Regions from separate parts of the Rhizobium sp. ZK1 genome, predicted to be linked through region 1. Evidence: predicted binding sites of a transcription regulator. Region 1 holds the regulator's gene; the other holds the start of a gene.
The links. Region 1 encodes LexA, which represses DNA repair genes until DNA is damaged. Its sites were predicted from a motif close to TGTTCNNNNTGTGTTCNG; they were not measured.

Region 1 (11,982 bases):
GCGGCAGTGCATCAGTTCACCCGAGTTGGTAAATATGCCTTTGTCGGTGGTCTCTCGGCCGTCAGCTACGATGTCATTCCCTACGGCATGCTGAACGGCAATCCCGGCATTCTGAGCGGTCTAAACGTCGTCGGCATGACGCGCGCCGGCATTGATCGTGCTGTCATTCATACGGTTCGCCGCGCCTATAAGGCGATCTTTGAGGGTGCCGGTTCGATCCGCGAGAATGCTGCCCAGCTTCGCGACGAATATGCCGATTGCGAGCAGGTGATCGAGATCCTCGATTTCATCGCCGCCGAGAGCGATCGCGCGCTGTCTTCGCCAAGCCGGGGGCAGAAGGGCTGATCTGTGGCTTCCGCTGGCGACACTGCTGAAGGCCGGCTGGCGATCATTGCCGGCGGCGGCCTTCTGCCGTCCTATGTCGCCGAGGCTGCGCGTTCGGCTGGCGAAAATCCTGTTATCGTCATTCTGAAGGATGAGGGCGACCGTCGCTGGGATGGTTTCGACCACGCCACGATCGGTATCGGTGATTTCGCTGCCCTGGATGGGCTCTTAAAAAAATATCGCATCGGCCGTGTCGTCATGTCGGGCAGCGTGCGTCGCCGGCCGGAGTGGCGTGAGGTGCGGCCGACGCTGCGCATCCTGACCAAGGTGCCCGCCGCCATTCGCACGCTGCTTTCTGGTGGCGACGATACTGTTCTGCAGATGGTGATCAAGCTGATAGAAGGGCGAGGCCTGCGCGTCGTTGGCGCCCATGAGATTGCACCGGACCTGCTTGCGACTGCAGGTCCGCTGGGCGTGGTTTCGCCCAATGAAGAGGATCGTCGTGATATAACGCGCGCAGGCAAGGCGGCGGAGGTGCTCGGCGGTCTGGATATCGGGCAGGGTGCGGTTTCGATCGGCGGACGCGTCGTTGCTGTCGAGGGCGTCGAGGGTACGGACGGCATGCTTGACCGTGTGGCGACCCTGAGAGCAGCGGGCCGTATTTCATCACGCCGGCGCGGCGTGCTGGTCAAGCTTTGCAAGCCACAGCAGGATATCCGCGCCGATTTGCCGGCGATTGGTGTGTCCACCGTGCTCAATGCCAAAGCTGCCGGACTTGCGGGAGTGGCTATCGAAGCCGGCCGATCGTTGGTGCTTGATCGCGACGCGCTCATCAAGGCGGCAGACGAGAACGGTCTTTTTGTCTGCGGTATAGACAAGGGCTTGCCGGGATGGGGGCTTGCATGAGTGACAGGCCGTTGAAAATTGCTGTCGTAGCCGGCGAAGTATCCGGCGATCTGCTTGGCGCCGATCTCGTTGCAGGGCTGCGGAAGATCCATTCCGGCCCCATCGAACTCGTCGGCGTCGGCGGTGAGGGGCTGCAGGCCGAAGGATTGAAATCTCTCTTTGATTTCTCCGAGCTCTCCGTCATGGGTATCACGCAGGTCCTGGCCAAGCTGCCGACGCTGTTTTCCCGCATTCGGCAAACGGCAGCGGCGATCATTGCGGCAAAGCCCGATATCCTGCTAATCATTGACAGCCCGGATTTCACCCACCGTGTCGCCAAGCGTGTGCGCACAGCGCTGCCTGATCTGCCTGTCGTCAATTATGTCTGTCCCAGTGTCTGGGCCTGGAAGGAATATCGTGCCCAGCGCATGCTCGCCTATGTCGACCATGTGCTGGCTGTACTTCCTTTCGAACCGGCGGTGATGCAGCGTCTCAACGGGCCGGCTACCACCTATGTGGGCCATCGTCTGGTTGCCGACGCGGCGCTTCTGGAGACCAGGCGTCTGCGCGCTGGCCGGCAACCCGGCGCCGGTGCGATCCTGCTTCTTCCCGGCTCGCGTTCCTCCGAGATCAAGAAGCTCCTGCCTTATTTCGAGGCCGCCGCCAATGATCTCGTCGCCCGCAATGGACCGATGCGCTTCATCCTGCCGACCGTGGCGCACAGGGAAGCGTTTGTGCGGGAAGTGACGGCGGGATGGGCGGTGAAGCCGGAAATCGTTGTGGGCGCCGAAGCGAAATGGAAGGCCTTCGCCGAAGCCGATGCCGCCATGGCGGCGTCCGGGACCGTAATCCTGGAACTGGCGCTCGCCAATGTCCCCGTCGTTTCCGCTTACAAGGTCGATTGGATCATGCGCATGCTGACATCAGGCATCAAGACCTGGACTGGCGCTCTGCCCAATCTGATCGCAGACTATGCGGTCGTACCGGAATATCTGAACGACATCGTTCGTGGTGCAAGCCTCGCACGCTGGATGGAAAGGTTGTCGGCCGACACCTATCAGCTCAAGGCGATGAAGGAAGGTTACGAGCTGATCTGGCAGCGTATGCAGACGGAAAGTCCCCCGGGGGAGCACGCGGCGAAGATATTGCTCGATGTTCTCGCCAACAAAAAACCCGGTCATTCCTGACCGGGTTTTCTTTTCTTGTCTCGAAGTCAGCGCTTAGCGCTTGGAAACCGGCACGTAATCGCGCTTCGGCTCGCCAATATAGAGCTGGCGCGGACGGCCGATGCGCTGTTCCGGATCTTCGATCATTTCGTTCCATTGTGCGATCCAGCCGACGGTACGGGCGAGAGCGAAGAGCACGGTGAACATCGTGGTGGGGAAGCCCAGAGCCTTCAGAGTGATGCCTGAATAGAAGTCGATGTTCGGATAGAGCTTCTTCTCGATGAAATAGGAGTCGGTCAGAGCGATACGCTCCAGTTCCATCGCGACTTCGAGAAGCGGATCGTCCTTGATGCCGAGTTCGCCGAGAACTTCATGCGTCGTCTTCTGCATGATCTTGGCACGCGGATCGTAGTTCTTGTAGACGCGATGACCGAAGCCCATCAGGCGGAACGGGTCGTTCTTGTCCTTGGCGCGGGCGATATATTCGGGAATACGGTCAACCGTGCCGATCTCCGTCAGCATGTTGAGGGCTGCTTCGTTGGCGCCACCGTGAGCGGGACCCCAGAGGCAGGCGATGCCGGCTGCGATGCAGGCGAACGGGTTCGCGCCGGAAGAACCGGCGAGGCGGACCGTCGAGGTCGAGGCGTTCTGCTCGTGATCGGCATGCAGAATGAAGATGCGGTCCATGGCGCGCGAAAGCACCGGGTTGACCACATATTCTTCGCAGGGAACGGCAAAGCACATGCGCAGGAAATTCGACGCGTAATCGAGGTCGTTCTTCGGGTAAACGAAGGGCTGGCCGATATGGTACTTGTAGGCCATGGCAGCGAGCGTCGGCATCTTGGCGATCATGCGCAGGCTGGCGACCATGCGCTGGTGCGGATCGGTGATGTCGGTGGAGTCGTGATAGAAGGCCGAAAGCGCGCCGACGCAGCCGCACATGACGGCCATCGGGTGGGCGTCGCGTCGGAAGCCGGTGAAGAAGCGGCTCATCTGCTCGTGCACCATCGTGTGGTGCGTGACGCGATAGTCGAAGTCTTTCTTCTGAGCGGCGGTCGGCAGTTCGCCGTAGAGCAGCAGGTAGCAGACTTCCAGGAAGTCGCCGTGCTCGGCAAGCTGCTCGATCGGGTAACCGCGATGCAGCAGAACACCTTCGTCGCCGTCGATATAAGTGATCTTCGATTCACAGGATGCGGTCGACGTAAACCCGGGATCGTAGGTGAAGGAGGCCGTATTTTTATAAAGTGCACCGATATCGATGACGTCAGGTCCGACCGTGCCTTTTCGGACGGCGAGGTCGACTGATTTGTCACCGATTTTGATTGTTGCGCTTTGATCCGTCATGCTGATCCTCCGGAGTGGCGGTGGCGCCGCAAAAGCGCCATAAGAGTTAAGCGTCCTAAGCGATAGCTATATGATCGCGAAGCTAATGCCAAGTTACCGTGATGCCATTTTGTGCATCGCGGCATCATCTTTTAGGCAGTGCAGCGATGAGCCCCATGCATATCAGAACACCATGATTTGACTGGATTTTTCGTTCGCGTGAATTTTCCTCGTATTTCAATCGATTATTGTTTGCGCGTTTTGAACACAGGTTGCATTCTGCCGATATCCGGGGGGCGGGTCCAAGCGATTATGACGGGGTTCGAGACAAGAGAACGGCAGGCGCAATCCGTTGATGCCAAGATGGATTTTGCCGATGTCGCACCGCGCGCCATTGTGACGCAACCGGTAAGGACGCAAGCTGCTGTTCCGCTGCAGCGGCGGCTGATTGGCATTGCGAAACAACACGCCGAATCGTCTATTCGCATGGCCGGGGAAGAGGCTGGCCACGGTCGCCTCATTCTCTTCTCGCCGGTCTTTCTCGGTGCGGGTGCCGCGACCTGGTTTCTGGCAGTTTCGGATTTTCCGGTCGTCTCGCTTGGTCTCTGCCTGTTTGTCCTCCTCCTTGCCGTTGCGCTCTGCGGATATGGCCGGACGCAATTGCGGGCGACGCTGCTTGCTCTGCTTCTCTTTGCCGGTGGAATGCTTTCGGCACAGGTCGAAACATGGCGGGCGCGGACCTTGATCCTGGATTCCGCCGTAACGACAACGGTGACCGGCCGCATCGAGCGTCGCGAAGGCGATGGAAGAGGGCGCTGGCGCTATATTCTTGCTGTTACCGGAACGGATGCTCCTGAGATCAAGCGTCCACCCAAGCGCATTTCCGTCCTGGTCCGGGGCGCCACGCAGCCCTTTGAGCTTGGTGACGTCATCGAGGGCAGGGCACGTCTCACGCCTCCGGCGGGACCGGCACTTCCCCACCTCAACGATTTTGCTTTCAGCGCCTATTTCGATGGCATTGGTGCCAACGGCTTTTTCTATGGTGCGCCGAAAAAGGCTGCGTCGCAGCCGCAGCAGGCGGGCTCGTTCGGTGAGGCGACCCTGGAATGGCTCTATCGGCTCAGGAGCGGCATCGGCGATCGAATCCGCTCCGTCCTGCCGGGTGATACCGGCGCCTTTGCTGCTTCACTTGTCACCGATGAGAGACGGGCGATCTCGGATGAAACGACCGAGGCGCTACGGCAATCCGGCCTTGCCCACATCATCGCGATCTCCGGTCTCAATATGGCGCTCTCCGCCGGCATCTTCTTTGTCGGCCTGCGGGTCATCCTCAGTCTTTTTCCCGCCATTGCCCAGGCATGGCCGACCAAGAAAATCGCGGCGGCCGGCGCGCTCGCTGCGGTGACGGCTTATTATCTGATCTCGGGTTTTGCCGTCTCCGCCGAACGCGCTTTCATCATGATGGCGATCATGCTGGTTGCCGTCTTCTTTGACCGGCCGTCGATCAGCCTTAGAAACGTGGCGCTGTCCGCGCTCCTAATCCTCGCAGTCTCGCCATCGGAGGTGCTGGGGCCGAGTTTCCAGATGTCCTTTGCCGCAACGCTTGCCCTGGTCGCCGGTTACGACCTCTGGAAAGTGCGTCCGATGCGGGAGAATGCCTTTGCCAAGCTGCCGATCCTCAAACCTGTCCTCATGATTGGCAGCTTCTTCGGCGGCATTTTCCTGACGTCGCTCATCGGCGGTTTCTCGACCGCGCTGTTTTCGATCGAGCATTTTCACCGGCTGACTGCCTACGGCCTGCCGGCAAATCTCGCGGCCATGCCTGTCATTTCCTTCATCGTCATGCCTGCCGGGATGCTGGCGATGCTGCTGATGCCTTTTGGCCTCGATGGCCCGATGTGGCAGGTCGCAGGCTTCGGGCTCGATCTGGTGATAAAAATCGCAAAGACGGTATCGAGCTGGGGCGGCAATATCGATGTGGGCCGTTTGCCCGGCTGGTACTTCCCGACAGCCGTCTTCGGGTTTCTGCTGCTAACCTTGCTCAGAACCAGACTGCGGCACGCCGGAACAGCAATCGTTGCGGTTTCCACGCTTGCCGTCGCGTTGCTTCCGGTCGAGGCGATGCCCGACATCACCATCGCCGAAGATGGCGGCCTGGTTGCTGTTGTCGATGGAGAGGCGATAGCTTCGAATCGCGAAAAGCCTCCTGCCTTCATCTTCGAACAATGGCAGCGGGCGCTTGCCATGGAAGAGCATCGAAAGCCGTTCATGCTCCAGGCTGTCAATGTCCCCGCTGCGCCTGAAGGCAAACGGCTGCAGCTGTCACGGGATCAGCAGGACGAAGCCAGAGCAGCAATGAGACATGCCGCAGCAAGCTCGCCATCGCGCTTCTCCTGCCAGAAGGGCGCCTGGTGCACTACCTTGCTCGGGAATGGAAAGAAACTGACGATCATCGACAATGCAGCCTATCTCGGGCCGGCCTGCGATACGGCCGATATCGTCGTTACCCCTGTCCGTTTGCCGTTTGACCATTGTCGCTCCGGCGCATTGCTCTTTACTGGCGAGACACTACGCAGAACAGGCTCCGTCGAACTTCGTTTTACCGATAAGGGAACTGAGATCACAACTGCATTCGACACGTTGCGACGGCCCTGGATGCGCCACCGTGCCTATGACTGGCGCAGCGACAGTTTCGCAGACGCCAGTACGTCACCGGTCAGTGATAGCGGCGAATGAGGCCGACGAGCTTGCCCTGGACCTTGACGCGATCCGGCGGGAAGATGCGCGTCTCATAAGCGGGGTTTGCTGCTTCGAGTGCAATCGATGCACCCTTGCGGCGAAAACGCTTGAGCGTCGCTTCCTCCTCGTCGACGAGTGCCACGACAATATCACCGGGATTGGCGGTGCTGCCGTTGCGGATGATGACCGTGTCGCCATCGAAGATGCCGGCTTCGATCATCGAGTCGCCACGAACCTCGAGCGCATAATGCTCACCCGAGCCCAGCATGTCGGCGGGAACATTGATGTCGTGCGTATTGTTCTGGATTGCCGAGATCGGCACGCCGGCGGCGATGCGCCCCATGACCGGCACAGAAATCGAATTGCCGTTGTCGGCAGCAGGTGCAGGCTTTGCCGGAGCGGGAGCCAACGGCTGAGGCTTTCCGAGGCTGCCCTCGATGACGCTCGGCGAAAAGCCGCGCCGAGGCTGCAGGCTTGGGCTGTAGGCTTCCGGCAACTTGATGACTTCGAGCGCGCGTGCCCGGTTCGGAAGCCGGCGAATGAAGCCGCGTTCCTCGAGCGCCGTGATCAGCCGGTGAATACCGGATTTCGAGGCCAGATCCAGCGCATCCTTCATCTCATCGAAAGACGGCGGAACGCCTGACTCCTTCATCCTTTCGTGAATGAAAAGAAGGAGTTCCTGTTGTTTGCGCGTGAGCATGGCGTCTAACCCCAGTCTTGAAACAAATCCAGAACGGACACTATATGTTCCATATGTGTTCCGCAAGTGGCTAAATTTTCGTAAAACTTCTGTTCATTCTGCTGAGAATTTTATTTTTATCTGCGGAAAGCCTGCCCGGCCTTGCTTCGTAGCGCCTGCTGAAGCACATCATCCTGGTGATGCTGGAGAGTAGCTGATGACCCAGGATATGCTTCCGATCGATCATCTCGTTTTGCCGGTTACCGATATCGAGCTTGCCCGCGAAAGGCTGGGCAAGCTCGGTTTCACCGTCGCGCCCGATGCCCGCCATCCCTTCGGCACTGAAAATGCCTGTGTTTTCTTTACCGATAAAACCTACCTTGAGCCATTGGGTGTCGCGAGTGTGGAGGAGAGCGAGGAGACGGCGCGTGAGGGCAATGTGTTCACTGCCCGCAATCAGGCTTTCCGTTTCCGCTGCGGCAGCGAGGGACTGTCCGCCATCGCCTTTGTGACAGCGGATGCGAAGCACGAACACGCTCGATTCGTGAAGAGTGGCATCAGTGCAGGTTCTGTGCTGCAGTTCGAACGTTCCGTGAAAATGCCTGACGGTGCAGAAAGTGTTGCCGGCTTCCGGCTCGCTTTCGCTGGTGACCTCCGGGCACCGGATTTTTTTCTCTTCGCTGTCGAGCGCATCAACCCGCTTCCGGCCGACCGCAGCGCGCTGGAGATCCATGCCAATGGCGTGACAGGCATTGCCGAGATCGCGCTCGCGGCGCCCGAGCCGACAGCTTTCGGCGAGTTCGTTCGCGCGGCGGCAAAAGCCGCTTCTGCGGATGTCACGAGTTTCGGGCTGGAGGTGCCGACCGGAAACGCAAAGATCAGCCTGATGACCCCAGAGGGGCTGGAGGCCTATTTCGATCTGGCGACGCCGGATAGCGATCGCGGCCTGCGCGGCCGGGCGATCCTCTTTGCGGTTGCTGATCTGGCCGTGACAGAAGCGCATTTGGCTGCTAACGGGGTGACCTATACACGCAAGGCCAACCGTATTCTTGTGAAGCCCGCGCCCGGTCAGGGCACGCTCTTCGCCTTCGAGGAAACACCATGAGCTCCAATACCAATGCAGAGGTCCGGATCGGCGAGGGCGCTGGCCAGGTTCTGTTTTCCAATTCTGCCAAGCTTTCGCTCATCGCTGGTCCGTGCCAGATGGAAAGCCGCGAGCATGCCTTCATGGTCGGCGGCACGCTGAAGGAGCTGTGCGACAAGCTCGGTATCGGCCTCGTCTACAAGACCTCCTATGACAAGGCAAACCGCACCTCGATTTCCGCCAAGCGCGGTATCGGCCTCGAAAAGGCGATGGAGGTTTTCGACGACCTCAAGAAAGAATTCGGCTTTCCTGTCCTGACGGATGTTCATACGGCAGAACAATGCGCCATTGTCGCTGAAACCGTCGACGTGCTGCAGATCCCGGCCTTCCTCTGCCGCCAGACGGATCTTCTCGTTGCCGCCGCCAAGACCGGCCGCGTCGTCAACGTCAAGAAAGGCCAGTTCCTCGCGCCCTGGGACATGAAGAATGTCCTCGGCAAGCTGAATGCCAGCGGCAATCCGAATATATTGCTTTGCGAGCGCGGTGTTTCCTTCGGCTACAACACGCTGGTCTCCGACATGCGTTCCCTGCCGATCATGGCGGCGATGGGCGCTCCTGTTATCTTCGACGCCACGCATTCCGTCGCCCAGCCGGGCGGGCAGGGCGATTCCTCCGGCGGCCAGCGCGAATTCGTTGAAACGCTGGCGCGTGCTGCCGTAGCCGCCGGCGTTGCGGGTGTCTTCATCGAAACCCATGAGGATCCGGACAATGCCCCTTCCGACGGCCCGAACATGGTCTATCTTAAGGATATGCCGCGGCTTCTGGAAAAGCTGCTCGCCTTTGATGCGATTGCCAAGGGCTGACAGTCAAAAGCCTGACATGATCGTGTTATAGCGACGATCAGACAGGCAGGCCGGAGGTGTCGCAAAGCGCCATTGTAATTTGCGTACCTTCGATTAAGACGGTTTCAAACGATTTATCCACCCACGAGCAGGAAAAAACCATGACTGCAATTACCGATATCATCGCCCGCGAGATTCTCGATAGCCGTGGTAACCCCACCGTCGAAGTCGATGTCTATCTCGAAGACGGCAGCATGGGCCGTGCAGCTGTTCCCTCGGGTGCTTCGACCGGCGCGCATGAAGCTGTCGAAGTGCGCGATGGCGGCAAGCGCTATCTCGGCAAGGGTGTCGAAAAGGCCGTCGAGGCCGCCAACACGGAAATCTTTGACGCGATCGGCGGCATCGACGCCGAAAACCAGATCCAGATCGACAAGATCATGATCGAACTCGACGGCACGCCGAACAAGTCGCGTCTCGGCGCCAACGCCATCCTCGGCGTTTCGCTCGCCGTCGCCAAGGCTGCCGCAGAGGCTTCCGGCCTGCCGCTCTACCGTTACGTTGGCGGCGCTGCCGCAAACCTGCTGCCGGTTCCGATGATGAACATCATCAACGGCGGCGCACATGCCGACAACCCGATCGATTTCCAGGAATTCATGATCCTACCGGTTGGCGCAGATTCGATCCGTGAAGCTGTTCGCATGGGCTCGGAAGTCTTCCATACGCTGCGTAAGGAACTCGCCGCCCAGGGACACAATACCAATGTCGGCGACGAAGGCGGTTTTGCCCCGGGTCTGAAGAGCGCTCCGGAAGCCCTCGACTTCATCATGAAGTCGGTCGAGAAAGCCGGCTACAAGCCGGGCGAGGACATCTACCTCGGCCTCGATTGCGCCTCGACGGAATTCTTCAAGGATGGCAAGTATGTGATGGAAGGTGAAGGCCGCACGCTCGAGCCGGGCGCCATGGCTGAATACCTTGCCGAACTCGCTGCCAAGTATCCGATCATCTCCATCGAAGACGGCATGGCCGAAGACGACTGGGAAGGCTGGAAGACGCTGACCGATCTCGCCGGCAAGAAGTGCCAGCTCGTCGGCGACGACCTTTTCGTCACCAATTCGGCTCGCCTGCGCGACGGTATCCGCATGGGTGTCGCCAACTCCATTCTCGTCAAGGTCAACCAGATCGGCTCGCTGACGGAAACGCTCGACGCCGTCAATACCGCGCACAAGGCAGCCTACACCGCCGTCATGTCGCACCGTTCGGGTGAGACGGAAGACTCCACGATCGCCGATCTTGCGGTTGCCACCAACTGCGGTCAGATCAAGACCGGTTCGCTGTCGCGCTCGGATCGCCTTGCCAAGTACAATCAGCTCATCCGCATCGAAGAAGGTCTCGGCCCGCAGGCTGAGTATGCCGGTCGTTCCATCATTCGTGGCTAATACGGCTTTATAAATCAGGCATTTGGAACCCGCGCTTCGGCGCGGGTTTTTTGTTGCGCTTGCCTGGGAGGGGCTCAGAGTCAACGAACGGTTAATCTCTGCGCGTTAAATTGAAACGATTGGTAATGCGTAGAGCATGCGTATATGTGGACAAAGCATCACAAGAAGAGAAAGACCGGTCGCTTCGTCATTCCGGCCATGACGGTCGCCTTTCTCTCCTATTTCGGCTATCATTGCATCCATGGCGATTATGGTCTGCGTGCGACGGAGGCGTTCGAGCGCCAGCGTCTCGCGCGCGAGAGGGAATTGGCGGTGCTTAAGGCCGAGCGCGAGCATCTAGAGGCGCAGGTAGCGCTCCTCAGCGACGGCTCGCTGGACAGGGATATGCTCGACGAAAAGGCGCGGTATCAGCTCAACATGTCGCGCGCGGACGAGATTGTCATTTACAATCATTACCGCAATTAACCGAATTTAGGTTAATTGCATTTTCTTGTTTTTTATCAATAATTTACCGGCGAATATGAGCCATGCAATTATGGCATTGCTGTGGTCATTTTTCTTCCCTATGGTACGCGCCACCTGAGAACCGATAAACCCATAGGGAGGGTTGAATGGCGTTGCGCAAAACCGCGACCGTTTCCAGCCGCAAAACCAGTGCGAAATCCGCAGCCAAGGCATCGAATGGCGGTCCCATCGCCGATTTCGATCGCGATGAGGAGCTGAAGGCCTATCGCGAGATGCTGCTCATCCGCCGTTTCGAGGAAAAGGCGGGCCAGCTTTACGGCATGGGCTTCATCGGTGGTTTCTGTCACCTTTACATCGGCCAGGAAGCTGTCGTCGTCGGCATGCAGATGGCGCAGAAGGAAGGCGATCAGGTCATCACGGCCTATCGCGACCATGGTCATATGCTGGCTACCGGTATGGAAGCCCGCGGCGTCATGGCTGAACTGACCGGCCGTCGCAGCGGTTATTCACGCGGTAAAGGCGGCTCCATGCACATGTTCTCCAAGGAGAAGCATTTCTACGGCGGTCACGGCATCGTCGGTGCGCAGGTGTCGCTCGGCACCGGTCTCGCCTTCGCCAACAAGTACCGCGGCAACAATTCGGTTGCTGTTGCCTATTTCGGCGATGGAGCTGCCAACCAGGGTCAGGTCTACGAGAGCTTCAACATGGCTGCTCTCTGGAAGCTGCCGATCATCTATATCGTCGAAAATAACCGTTACGCCATGGGCACCTCGACAGCCCGCGCGACGGCGCAGTCGAACTATTCGCTCCGCGGTTCCGGCTTCGGCATTCCCGGCATGCAGGTCGACGGGATGGACGTTCGCGCCGTCAAGGCTGCTGCCGATGAGGCGCTCGAACACTGCCGCTCCGGCAAGGGGCCGATCATACTGGAAATGCTGACCTATCGCTATCGTGGTCACTCCATGTCTGACCCGGCGAAATACCGCACCAAGGAAGAAGTGCAGAAGATGCGCTCCGAGCAGGACCCGATCGAGCAGGT
Region 2 (11,982 bases), 1.0 Mb from region 1:
GATGGCAACGGCGGGCGTGTCCTTCGCGGAGAAGGCCTTCTCCAGAACCGGCGCGACATTGGCGAGATTGAGGGTCGGGCGAAACTGGCCGCCGCCACTGATGATCGCTCCCTGCAGCCTGACGACGGGGATGATGATCCCGTCCCCGCGAAACCGCTTCGGCATCAGCTTTCTCAGAAATCCAGCCATTTCTCTTCCTTCACTATGATCTGCAGCGCCAGCATGCATATGCACATTACAAGGGCATTGCATGTATGCGCTGCAACGACAAACGCAATGGCCACGTTCTCAAAACGTCGACCCTCCACTTTCTTATTGCGAATGACTTGCATTATCATTCTAGTCAGGCATAGTGCCGGCTTGGCAAACAGGTAAGAATGGCATGGACGTTATAAATCCGAATGGAAAGGGCGGCTGGCGGACCGAGCGCGGGGAGGCTTCACTCTCCGACGTCTACCGTTCGGTTGGTACGGGACGGCACCGTTCCACGTGGCGGCGCGCGGCAGCCTTCCTCGGCCCCGGCTATATGGTAGCGGTCGGCTACATGGACCCCGGCAACTGGGCAACCTCGCTCGCCGGCGGGTCGAAGTTCGGCTATGCGCTGCTGACCGTCGCACTGCTTTCGAACATCATGGCGATCGTGCTGCAGTCACTTTGCGCGCGCCTTGCGATCGGTTCCGGCCGCGACCTCGCGCAGGCCTGCCGCGATGCCTATCCGAGCTATGTTGCCGTGCCGCTCTGGGCCTTTGCGGAAATCGCCATCATCGCCACCGATATTGCAGAGGTGATCGGCACGGCGATCGGCCTCAATCTGCTTTTTGGCATTCCACTCGAAATCGGCGTGCTGATCACCGCGCTCGACGTCTTCGTCATCCTTCTGCTGCAAAGGCTCGGCTTCCGTTGGATCGAGGCCTTCATCATCACGCTGCTCGGCGTCATCGCGGTCTGCTTTGCGGTACAGATCTTCCTTGCCGACCCGCATTGGGGCGCCGTCATCAGGGGCTTCCTACCGACAACAGAGGTCGTCACCAATCCGGAAATGCTCTACCTGGCGCTCGGCATTCTGGGCGCGACCGTGATGCCGCACAATCTCTACCTTCACTCCGGTATCGTGCAGACGCGCTCCTACGGCCATACTGTGCCGGAAAAGAAGGAAGCGCTGACCTTTGCGACAATCGACTCCACCGTGGCGCTCTGTTTCGCACTGCTGATCAACGCCTCGATCCTGATCCTTGCCGCAGCCGCCTTCAATGCCAATGGCAAGACGGATGTGGTGGAACTCGGTGAGGCGCATTCGCTGCTGTCGCCGCTGCTCGGTCTTGCGATTGCACCCACGCTCTTCGGCATCGCGCTGCTCTGCTGCGGCCTGAATTCCACGGTCACCGCCACGCTTGCCGGGCAGATCGTCATGGAAGGCTTCCTGAAAATCCGGCTGAAACCCTGGGTGCGCCGCCTGATCACCCGCGCCATCGCCATCGTTCCCGCGGCTTTCGTGACGATCTGGTACGGCGATCAAGGCACGGCTGAACTGCTGATCCTGACACAGGTGGTACTCAGCCTGCAGCTTTCCTTCGCCGTTTTCCCGCTCGTAATGTTCACAGCGAGCAGGGCGAAAATGGGCGAACTGGTCGCCCCGAAGTGGCTGAGCGCCGTCGCCTATGTGGTCGCTGTCGTGATCGCCGGTCTGAACGTCAAGTTGCTCCTCGACTTCGTGACCGGAGGCTAACCTGTTCTCGGGCAATTCCTGAATTGGCTTCAGAGCCTGGCATAGGCTGCACGGCCATTGTTGAAATCATCGACGAGAGGGGAGAACTTGTGGCTCCCCTCTTCGTGCATGATCAGGGGCGCACGCAACGACAGCCGTGCCCGTGAGCCCTTGATCGCCGTCACGAGGATGCGGACGGCGTTTTCCCCTTCACGCGGATGAATGGCGGTGATCTCGATGCCGCCGAAGCGCTTGCCGCAGGCATCGATGATCTCGGCGATCGATTGCGGCCTCGCGATCAGCGACAGTTGTCCGCCCGGTATCATGATGGCGCCGGCCGTGCGAACCCAGCGTTCGAACAGGTCATCCGTCATGGCATGCGCCTCGGCCTTCAGCGCATCCGGCGTCCTGCGATCGCCGGCAGCGTTGAACGGCGGGTTCATAATAACGTGATCGAAGCTTTCGTCGAGCAGGCCTGCATCATTGCGTGCCTTGGCCGTCAGCGTGACATCGGCCTCGATGACCGAGACGCGGCCCGCCATATGGGCGTTGTCAGGCAGGTCGATGCTGCGGCGGGCGTAGTTGGCCATCTCTGCCGATCGCTCGAATAGCACGACCTCAGCCTTCGGAAGGCGGGACGCAACGGCAAGACCCGCCGCACCTGCACCAGCACCGAGATCGGCCACTTTTATTGGGCGATCATCGGCGACGAGGGCAGCTAGCAGCATGGCATCCATGCCGGCACGATGCCCCCTACCCTTCGGCTGGACGATGTAGAAGAGGCCGCGATGAAAGGCGTCTATGGTGTCAGCCACGGCCTGCGTCATTTTTTCACTTCCGCTCCCGAAGCTCAGCCCCGAGGCCGGCATCGGTCAAGATGCGCCGGGCTTGATCGGCCATCGCCTCGTCTACCAGCAGGCGGCGCGACAGCATGCCGAGCGAGCCCTCCAGCACGCTCATGCCCTGATCGGCGATGAAGCAAGCAATGCCCGCATCCTTCATGAGGCTCTCGGCAAATGAGAGCAGGACAGGGTCGTTTGCGCGGATAAGCTCATGCATTTGCCGTCATTTTCCCTTCCGAATTTGCTGGCAGCGACAATTCACCCCTTGCCGCCTCCATCGCCCCTTTCTATTGTCAAAGGCAACGAATGAACAGGAGTCCGGGTCGTTGGGCGTGGTCATACCGCTTGAAGAAAACAAAAACAAACTGGCTTCCATAAAGCCGCTGGTGGACCTCACCAAGGCCGATATGGAGCGAGTGAACCAGCTTATCCTTTCCAAGGCCGGCTCCGATGTCCAGATGATCCCGGAGGTGGCGAACCATCTCATCTCCTCCGGCGGCAAGCGCCTGCGGCCGATGCTGACGCTCGCCGCAGCCTCGCTCTTCGGCTACCGGGGCGAGAACCACATCAAACTCGCGACCTCGGTCGAGTTCATGCATACGGCAACGCTGCTGCATGACGACGTGGTGGACGAAAGCGACCTGCGCCGCGGCAAGTCGACTGCGCGGACGATCTGGGGCAACCAGGCAAGCGTTCTCGTCGGCGACTTCCTGCTCGGTCAGGCCTTCCGCATGATGGTGGAAGTCGGCTCGCTGGAGGCACTCGACGTGCTTTCCTCTGCAGCTTGCGTCATCGCCGAAGGTGAAGTGCTGCAGCTCTCCGTCGCAAAGAATATGGAAACGACCGAGGACGACTACCTGTCCGTCATCCGCGCCAAAACGGCGGCACTCTTTGCCGCCGCCGCCGAAGTCGGGCCGATCGTTGCCGAGACCAACAAGTCCGGCCGCAATGCGCTGAAATCCTACGGCATGAATCTCGGCCTCGCCTTCCAACTCGTCGATGACGCGCTCGACTACGGCGGCAAGGCTGCCGATCTCGGCAAGAATGTCGGCGACGACTTCCGCGAGGGCAAGATTACGCTGCCGATCATCCTCGCCTATCGCCGCGGCACGCAGGACGAACGCGCTTTCTGGCGCGATACGATCGAGGGCGGCAACGGCAGCGATGCCAATCTGGAAAAGGCGCTTGGCCTGATCACTAAATATGGCACGCTGAACGACACTATCCAGCGGGCAGTCCACTATGGAACGATTGCGCGGGACGCGCTCGCGCCGCTGCCGGACAGCCCCTGGAAATCAGCCCTGATGGAAGTCATCGACTTCTGCATCGAGCGCGTAAACTAAGGCGTGTCGCGATCTTAGGCACAAAACCGCCTACACAGCTTTGGGCGGCGTGCGCTAATCAAACGTCCTTGAACGTAGCCTGAATTTCTTGCAGGGCCGCTTCAAAAAAGCCATCCTGTTGTGAATCAGTGTTTGCAACTGATTTTGCGGTCGGCGCGTTGCTCCGGCCGTCCCTGAAGAAAGGTTTTCTAATGCGGCAGAGATTTGTCACCCGTCTCCTTTCGAGCGCAGCCCTGGCGGCGGTCCTTTCGCTCGGTGGGATCGGCGGCGTGAACGCCGAAGACGCGGCCAAGGCGGATGATGCCGGCAAGACCGTAACTTTCGATCCGGACAGCGTCACCACTTTCTCGGGCGCGTTTCTCGCTGCCCGCACGGCCGATGTGGACCATGACTATCCGACGGCGATCGAGCTCTACAAGAAAGCCTTGCAAATCGAGCCGGGCAATCCGGAAATCCGCCAACGCCTGATGATCTCGCTGCTGCTCAACGGCGACATCAAGGATGGCGTGAAATATGCCAACGACCTGAAGGGCGACCCGACCGTCGAGCGGATTACCACGATCGTGCGCGGCATGGATGCGATGCGCCGCGGCGAGTTCAAGACGGCGGAATCGATCCTGAAATATGACGGGCCGAACGATCTCGACCGCATGATGAACGACCTTTTGCTTGCCTGGGCGCGCGTCGGCGCCGGCCGCGGCAAGGAAGGGCTCGCGATGGTCGAGAAGATGAAGGGACCTGATTGGGTCCGCATCTTCCAGAACTACAATGCCGGTGCGATCGCTATCGTCAACGGCGACGTCAAATCCGCCCGCCGGCATCTCAACGATGCCGTGCTGGACAAGGAAGGCGGCGCGACTGCCCCTGACACCTTCCTGCGCGCCATCATGGCGCTCGCCCGCCTCGAAGCCTCGCAGGGCAACAAGCAGAAGGCGCTCGACGCCGTCTCGGTCGGTGACAACCTGCTGCCGAACTACGCACCTCTGAACGCGCTGCGCGACAGCATAGAGAAAGGCGAGAAGCAGGAGCAGCAGGTCAAGAGCGCCGAAGAAGGGGCTGCCGGCGTGCTCTTCTCTGTCGGCGGCGCGCTGAACCGTGACGGCGCCGAAGACATTGTCTCGCTCTATCTGCAGACGGCCAACGCGCTTGATCCGAACAGCGCCGATACGCTGGTGCTGCTCGGCGGCATTGCCGAGAAGCAGAACCAGATGGACCGTGCGATCGCGCTTTACCAGAAAGTGCCGGCGAATTCACCGATGCGCCGCATTTCCGAACTGCAGCTCGGCCTGGCGCTCGCCCAGGGCGGCAAGGTGGACGAGGCCCGCAAGCACCTGCAGGCGTTGATCACGTCCGACCCGCAGGATGTCAGAAGCTATCTCGCCTATGGCAGCGTACTTTCCGACGCCAAAGACTATCAGGCGATGGCCGACAATTACGACAAGGCTGTCGAGGTTATCGGGCCGCTGCCGGGCCGCGCTGACTGGAGCGTCTTCTTCCAGCGTGGCATCGCCTATGAGCGGCTGAAGAAGTGGGATCAGGCGGAACCTAACTTCCGCAAGGCGCTCGACCTCAATCCGAACCAGCCGCAGGTTCTGAACTATCTCGGCTATTCCTGGATCGACATGAACCGCAACCTCGACGAAGGCCTTGAGATGATCAAGAAAGCCGTCGAGCTCCGTCCTGACGACGGCTACATCATCGATTCGCTCGGCTGGGCCTATTTCCGCCTCAACCGTTACAACGATGCTGTCGACGAGCTGGAACGTGCGGCGCAGATCAAGGCTGGCGACGCGACAATCAACGACCATCTCGGCGATGCCTACTGGCGTGTGGGCCGCAAGCTGGAAGCCGTCTATCAGTGGAACCGGGCGCTCGCCTCGCAACCCGAGGAAGCTCAGATCCCGAAGATCAAGGAAAAGGTCGCCAACGGTTTGCCTGCACAGGATGACGACTCTAAGACCGTCGACAAGAAGCAGCCGGACCCGCAGCCGGTGACGCCGCCGCCGGTCGACAAGAAATCCTGACGCCGCATGCCTGAAGCGGGCATGCTGCTTTCCGGGCTCGGCGACTTCGCCATTGCTGAAGACGCCTGCGCAAAAATCAATCTTGCCCTGCATGTGACGGGCCAGAGGCCTGACGGCTATCATCTTCTCGAAATGCTGGTGACGTTTGCACGGCACGGCGACCGGTTGGGTTTTGCGGCTGCCGATGCCGATGATTTCACGCTTTCCGGCCAGTTCGCCGATGTGCTTGCCGATGATCCCGGCACCAATCTGGTACTGAAGGCGCGTGACCTGCTGCGGGAAGCGGCAGGCGGGGCTCCGCCTGTTCGCATCCATCTGGAAAAGAACCTGCCGGTCGCTTCCGGCATCGGGGGCGGTTCCGCCGATGCCGCAGCGACGCTGCGCGGGCTGATGCGCCTGTGGGATGTTGCACTTCCGGCTGACACCATTGCCGCACTGGCACTGAAACTTGGAGCCGACGTGCCGATGTGCCTCAAAAGCGCGCCGTTGATCGCACGCGGTATCGGCGAAGAGATCGAGACGGCCGATGCCCTACCCTCCTTCGCCATGGTGCTTGCCAACCCTTTGAAAGGTGTTTCCACGCCCGAGGTTTTCCGGCGGCTTGCGACCAAGAACAATCCTCCGCTGGTCCTGATCAAAACGCCGCACTGGATGGACGCCATACGGGCGACACGCAATGATCTCGAGCCGCCGGCGCGAGAGCTGGTTCCTGAAATCGCCGAGATTTCGAACATGCTCACAGCGGAAGGCGCGCTTTTCACCCGCATGTCCGGCTCTGGCGCGACCTGCTTCGGCATCTTCGAGACACCCGTTGCTGCGTTGCGTGCAGCCGAGCGTCTTCACGCCGCCCGCCCGGACTGGTATTTCCAGGCAACGGAGACTTTTGCAGGAGGTGTATGATGGCAGGCTTAGACGAAACGCGCGCTTTTGTTCCCCTCGGTATCGCCGTGCTGACAGTTTCGGATACGCGCACGCTGGCCGATGACAAATCCGGCGATACGCTCGCGGCACGGATTGCGGAAGCCGGACATCAGTTGATCGACCGCGACATCGTGCCTGACGACCGCGAGAGGATCACCGCACGCGTGCGGGCCTGGACGGAAGCCAAGGAAATCGACGTCATCATCACCACGGGCGGGACCGGCTTTACTGGCCGCGACGTGACACCCGACGCCCTGGAACCACTCTTCGAAAAGCGGATGGATGGATTTTCGGCGGTGTTCCACCGGATTTCCTACGACAAGATCGGCACCTCGACAATTCAGTCGCGCGCCACGGCGGGTGTCGCCAACGCCACCTTCATCTTCGTGCTGCCAGGCTCTCCCGGCGCCTGCAAGGATGCGTGGGACGGCATCCTAGAGGCGCAGCTCGACTACCGCCATATGCCCTGCAATTTCGTGGAGATCATGCCGCGTCTGGACGAGCACCTGAAACGCGGCGCGACGAAGTAGACTTGCTACAGCAGCAGCTTTCCCTATGTCGCAAGGCCCGGCAGCTTGGGCATTGTGTCCCAGCTATCACCAAACAGCACTACGCAGCTTATGCCGTGAACATCCGTGACGACGAGCGTCCAGCTGCCGCTTTCAGCGGCATAAACCTCAAGAATGGCGTTCTGATTGATCAGTCCGACTGCCATGAGCTTTTCAGCAAAACTGCTGTCCAGGAAATTGACGATCTCGGATCGGCCTGCGCAACTGCGCATCATCTGCGATGCTGCCGGAAGCGGATGCGCGATCACCAATGTCGTCAATATGACGGCCAGCAGGCCGTGGACCATATTGCGCAGCATGACGCACCTCCTTTCGCCGGGTACCCGGCAGAAGAGGAGATTTTCGCTGACCTGCTCTGCCGCTCACCGGCATTCCATGGCCATCCGTTACGAAGCGAGGCGCTTCGGCGGCGCCATGCTGGAATTATAGCGCGAAATTCTATTGAGCGCCATCTTTTCGCAATATCGAGGAGTGCAGCTATCGCGCGGCGCGAGCAACCCAGGAGGGAATCAATTCGCTGGAGAGTTGGCGTGGTTTCTGCGCCCTGACGAATTCGGTAAGGCGCATGCCGCTCTTTGCAGCGGATACGGCAAGTTTCTTCGGCATGAGCAGGCCGAGTTCCAGCGGTGGTCTGGCACGGCCGACACGCTGGAAAAAGGGGCGTCGATAGACACGCGAGGCGGTAAAGCGCGCAGAGACCTTATTCAAGGCCACATATTCCGAGACTTCGTCGATCCAGCCCGCCTGCGGTCTTGCACCCGGCTCGACGAAGAGCAGCCATTCGCCGCGGGCGGATCGGATGATATCCTTGATATCCCATTGTGAATGGAAACGGCAGCCGGCGGCATCCGCCACCCGCGCCGTGCCGTCGCGCGAGCCGTGATCGAGCACGACCACATCGCTGACGAGGCCTTCCACGGCGCCTGCCACCAATACCGATAGAGTCTGGGCCAGCTCAGATTCCTGATCCTGGCATTCAAGAACGACAGTCAACATTGCCTGTTTATAGAGCGCCGCACAAAATTTTGCCAGCGGGACTTTCCTCATTTTGTTCTTGCATTGTTCTCTTTTTGCCGATAGGAATTTAATCATCAAAACGAGCGGGATCGAGCGTTTTCCGCCGCTGGAGAATCCGATGAGACCACAGTCCCTTGCAGGGCAGGCCGCATTTGCGCCTGCCAATACGGCTGATATTGCCGATGCGATGATCGCGGCCTCGGGGCTGCGCATCGAAGTTGACCGGCGGCGCGGCCGCGGTGCGGGGCTGAACCCCAGCGGCCGCTTCGAGCCAACACAACGCGAAACCTTCGATGATGGCTGGCAGACGCTTGAGGAACTGCCGCCCTTCAAGACGGATGTGCAGGTCGAAAAGCCGCGCACGGCGATCACCCGCAACGAATCTCCCGATCTTTCCTTCGACCGGTCGATCAACCCTTATCGCGGCTGCGAGCATGGCTGCATCTACTGTTTCGCCAGGCCGACGCATGCCTATATGGGCCTTTCGGCGGGGCTGGATTTCGAAAGCAAGCTCTTCGCCAAGCCGGATGCGCCTAAGCTTCTGGAGCGCGAACTCGCCAAGCCGGGCTATAAGGTGCGCGTCATCGCGATTGGTACCAATACCGACCCCTATCAGCCGATCGAGAAGGAATGGCGCGTCATGCGGCAACTCCTCGAAGTGCTGAATAAGGCCAATCATCCCGTGGCGATCGTCACCAAGTCGGCGATGATCCTGCGCGACCTCGATATCCTCACGGAGATGGCGGCAAAGAACCTCGTGCGTGTCGGCATTTCAGTGACGACGCTCGACCGCAAACTTGCCCGCCTCATGGAACCGCGGGCATCGACGCCGACGCGCAGGCTGGAGGCGATCCGTGGGCTTTCCGAGGCTGGTGTGCGTACGTCAGTGATGGCCGCGCCGGTCATCCCCGCACTCAACGATCACGAGCTGGAACGCATCCTGGATGCCGCCAAGGCGGCGGGTGCTGAAGAAGCGAGCTATGTGCTTCTGCGGCTGCCGCTGGAAGTGAGCCCGCTGTTCCGCGATTGGCTGTTGCAGAATTATCCTGATCGTTATCGCCATGTCATGTCGCTGGTGCGCTCGATGCGCGGCGGCAAGGATTATGATGCCGAGTTCGGCAAGCGCATGAAGGGTGCGGGACCCTATGCCTGGCAGATCGCCCGCCGCTTCGAGATGGCGGCAAAGCGGCTTGAGCTGACCCGTCGAAGCCTTGCCCTGCGCGACGACTTGTTTGTGCCGCCCAATGGCAGCGGCGTGCAGCTTTCGCTGCTGTGATTAACGAGCTTGCGTGAGGCGTAAAGAAGACCTGCCCTGCGTCTTCTGCCTTACGCAATTCCCGCGGATGGCCCTGACCGCACCATCCGCTGGGCCGCCCCCGGTCGTCGCCGCCCTGATCCGGGGGCTTGCAGGAAATCGGGTTGGCGTGCGAGGTTCAATCGCATGAAACGTCGCACGTCACCCGATTCTCCTCTGCTCTTTGAAGAGGCTCCCCTCGTGCCGGATTTCCGGCTGGAGCTGAAAGCCCGCAAGGCTGGTCACTGGCCTGTTGCGGGCGCAGATGAGGCCGGACGCGGACCGCTTGCCGGTCCTGTCGTTGCTGCAGCCGTGATCCTCGATCCCAAGCGCATTCCCGAGGGTCTCAACGATTCCAAGCAGCTTTCAGCGCAGCGGCGCGAGGAACTGTTCGTCCAAATTCTTGCGACCGCAACAGTCTCCATCGCCTCCTCCAGCCCTACACGCATCGACGAAACCGATATCCGCAAGGCAAGCCTCGACGCTATGCGCCGTGCGATCCGCGGTCTTTCCATACCGGCAAGTTATGTACTGACGGATGGGCTGGACGTGCCTGTAGGGCTCGACTGCCCTGGGCAGGCCGTGGTGAAGGGTGACGCACGGTCCGTCTCGATCGCCGCCGCTTCCATCGTCGCCAAGGTGACGCGCGACCGGATGATGGCGCGGGCGCATCTGGTGTTTCCCGAATATGGGTTTGCCGCTCATGTCGGATATGGCACGGCGCAGCATCGCTCCGGCATAGAGAAGCACGGGCCGTGCCCGCTGCACCGGATGAGCTTCCGGCCACTGCGCCAGGACGGCGTCGTGGGAGAGGTGAATGGAGAGATGCTGGAGGAGTAGACTCCAGCGCCACCGCCTCGTTTCCTTGCGAGCCTCGGGGGGCGGGAAGCGCCGGAGGCAGGCCATTTGCCTCATACAGCGCGCTTCTGAGCCGGGTTTCCAACGGGCCCGCTCTTAGGTGCGTCGCGCAGCCATCAAAAGCTCACACATCACGCCAATCACACGGCATCTGCCAAAAACAAAAAGCCCCACCGAAGCGGGGCTTTTCCAATCCTGCAGCGCTGCAGCTCAGTTCAGACGGGTCTTCACTTCGCCGACGGCCTGACCGAAGAGCTCGGACTGAACCTTGCCATCAGCCTGCTTACCGATCACGGCTTCAGCGGCTGCAATGGCGAGATCGACTGCGGCGGAGCGAACAGCCTTCATTGCGTCGGCTTCGGCCTGCTTGATCTTCTGCTCGGAAAGAGCCGTGCGGTTGGCGACGAACTCTTCCGTCTTCTTCTTCGCTTCAGCGGTCAGCATTTCGGCTTCGCGCTCTGCAGCCGCAACGATATGCGCTGCTTCAGCTTCAGCCTCCTTGCGCTTGCGCTGGTATTCAGCGAGCAGATGCTGGGCTTCTTCACGCAGACGCTTGGCTTCTGCCAGCTCGTTGCGGATCTGGTCGGCACGGTCGTCAAGCGACTTCGCCATCATGCCCGGAACCTTCAGGTAAACGATCAGCGCCAGGAAGAGAACAAGGCCAACAAAGGCGAAGAAAGTTGCATCAAAAGCAAATTCCATCGATCAAGCCTCCTTCTTGGCTGCTGCAACGGCAGCTGCGACATCAGACTGGGCAGCAGAGCCGCCGATGAGCTGTTCGACAACGGCCGCTGCGGTTTCCTCGGCGATGGCGCCGACATCGGCAAAAGCCTTTGCCTTCACATCGGCGATACGAGCCTCGGCAGCCTTCAGCTTTTCGGTCAGGCTTGCCTCGACAGCGCGACGATCACCCTCAGCCTTTACCTTGGCGGCGTCGCGAGCGGCAGTGCCGATCGAATTTGCCTTGGCGCGGGCAGCGGCGAGTTCGCCTTCGTAGGTTGCGACAGCGGCATCAGCCTCAGCCTTCAGGCGCCCGGCCTCTTCGACATCCTGCGAGATGCGGTTGTGACGCTGCTCGAGGATCGAGCCAATGCGCGGTGCGATGACCTTTTGCATGAGCAGGTAGAAAATGACGAACGTAATCACCAGCCAGAGAAGCTGGGATGCGTAGGTCGACGAATCGAAAGGCGGGAAAGGCCCACGCGCGTGCTCGCCTTCGGCAACGCCGGTCTCGGTATGGACCTCGCCGGCAGCCGGAGCGGCATGCGCATCCGTCGCGGTTCCCGCCGGGACCTCTTCAGCGTAGGCCGGGGTCACAAAATACATGCTCACCTCCAGGTGTACTGCAAATGCAAAGGATCACGGCCTGCTGTTCGCAGGCCGTGATCCGTCAATCCACCGATATTAAA

Region 2: a site for LexA is predicted at 8,454-8,471, ahead of ACK9YZ_RS02570 (PA0069 family radical SAM protein). Genes of this name have one in related genera too.

The regions. Positions count from the first base shown of each region.
Region 1 covers NZ_CP180586.1:1,496,487-1,508,468, forward strand. Annotated here, with positions in the region: gene lpxA (acyl-ACP--UDP-N-acetylglucosamine O-acyltransferase) at 1-345, shown strand, start outside; gene ACK9YZ_RS07780 (LpxI family protein) at 349-1,230, shown strand; gene lpxB (lipid-A-disaccharide synthase) at 1,227-2,396, shown strand; gene gltA (citrate synthase) at 2,430-3,719, opposite strand; gene ACK9YZ_RS07795 (ComEC/Rec2 family competence protein) at 4,011-6,434, shown strand; gene lexA (transcriptional repressor LexA) at 6,415-7,137, opposite strand; gene ACK9YZ_RS07805 (VOC family protein) at 7,334-8,221, shown strand; gene kdsA (3-deoxy-8-phosphooctulonate synthase) at 8,218-9,063, shown strand; gene eno (phosphopyruvate hydratase) at 9,204-10,478, shown strand; gene ACK9YZ_RS07820 (FtsB family cell division protein) at 10,623-10,943, shown strand; gene pdhA (pyruvate dehydrogenase (acetyl-transferring) E1 component subunit alpha) at 11,090-11,982, shown strand, end outside.
Region 2 covers NZ_CP180586.1:500,567-512,548, reverse strand. Annotated here, with positions in the region: gene ACK9YZ_RS02620 (S49 family peptidase) at 1-189, opposite strand, end outside; gene ACK9YZ_RS02615 (Nramp family divalent metal transporter) at 383-1,726, shown strand; gene ACK9YZ_RS02610 (tRNA1(Val) (adenine(37)-N6)-methyltransferase) at 1,756-2,532, opposite strand; gene ACK9YZ_RS02605 (DUF2007 domain-containing protein) at 2,537-2,764, opposite strand; gene ACK9YZ_RS02600 (polyprenyl synthetase family protein) at 2,874-3,890, shown strand; gene ACK9YZ_RS02595 (tetratricopeptide repeat protein) at 4,082-5,914, shown strand; gene ACK9YZ_RS02590 (4-(cytidine 5'-diphospho)-2-C-methyl-D-erythritol kinase) at 5,921-6,814, shown strand; gene moaB (molybdenum cofactor biosynthesis protein B) at 6,814-7,365, shown strand; gene ACK9YZ_RS02580 (hypothetical protein) at 7,389-7,703, opposite strand; gene ACK9YZ_RS02575 (glycosyltransferase family 2 protein) at 7,882-8,400, opposite strand; gene ACK9YZ_RS02570 (PA0069 family radical SAM protein) at 8,540-9,697, shown strand; gene ACK9YZ_RS02565 (ribonuclease HII) at 9,863-10,555, shown strand; gene ACK9YZ_RS02560 (F0F1 ATP synthase subunit B) at 10,784-11,275, opposite strand; gene ACK9YZ_RS02555 (F0F1 ATP synthase subunit B) at 11,279-11,899, opposite strand; gene ACK9YZ_RS02550 (F0F1 ATP synthase subunit C) at 11,978-11,982, opposite strand, start outside.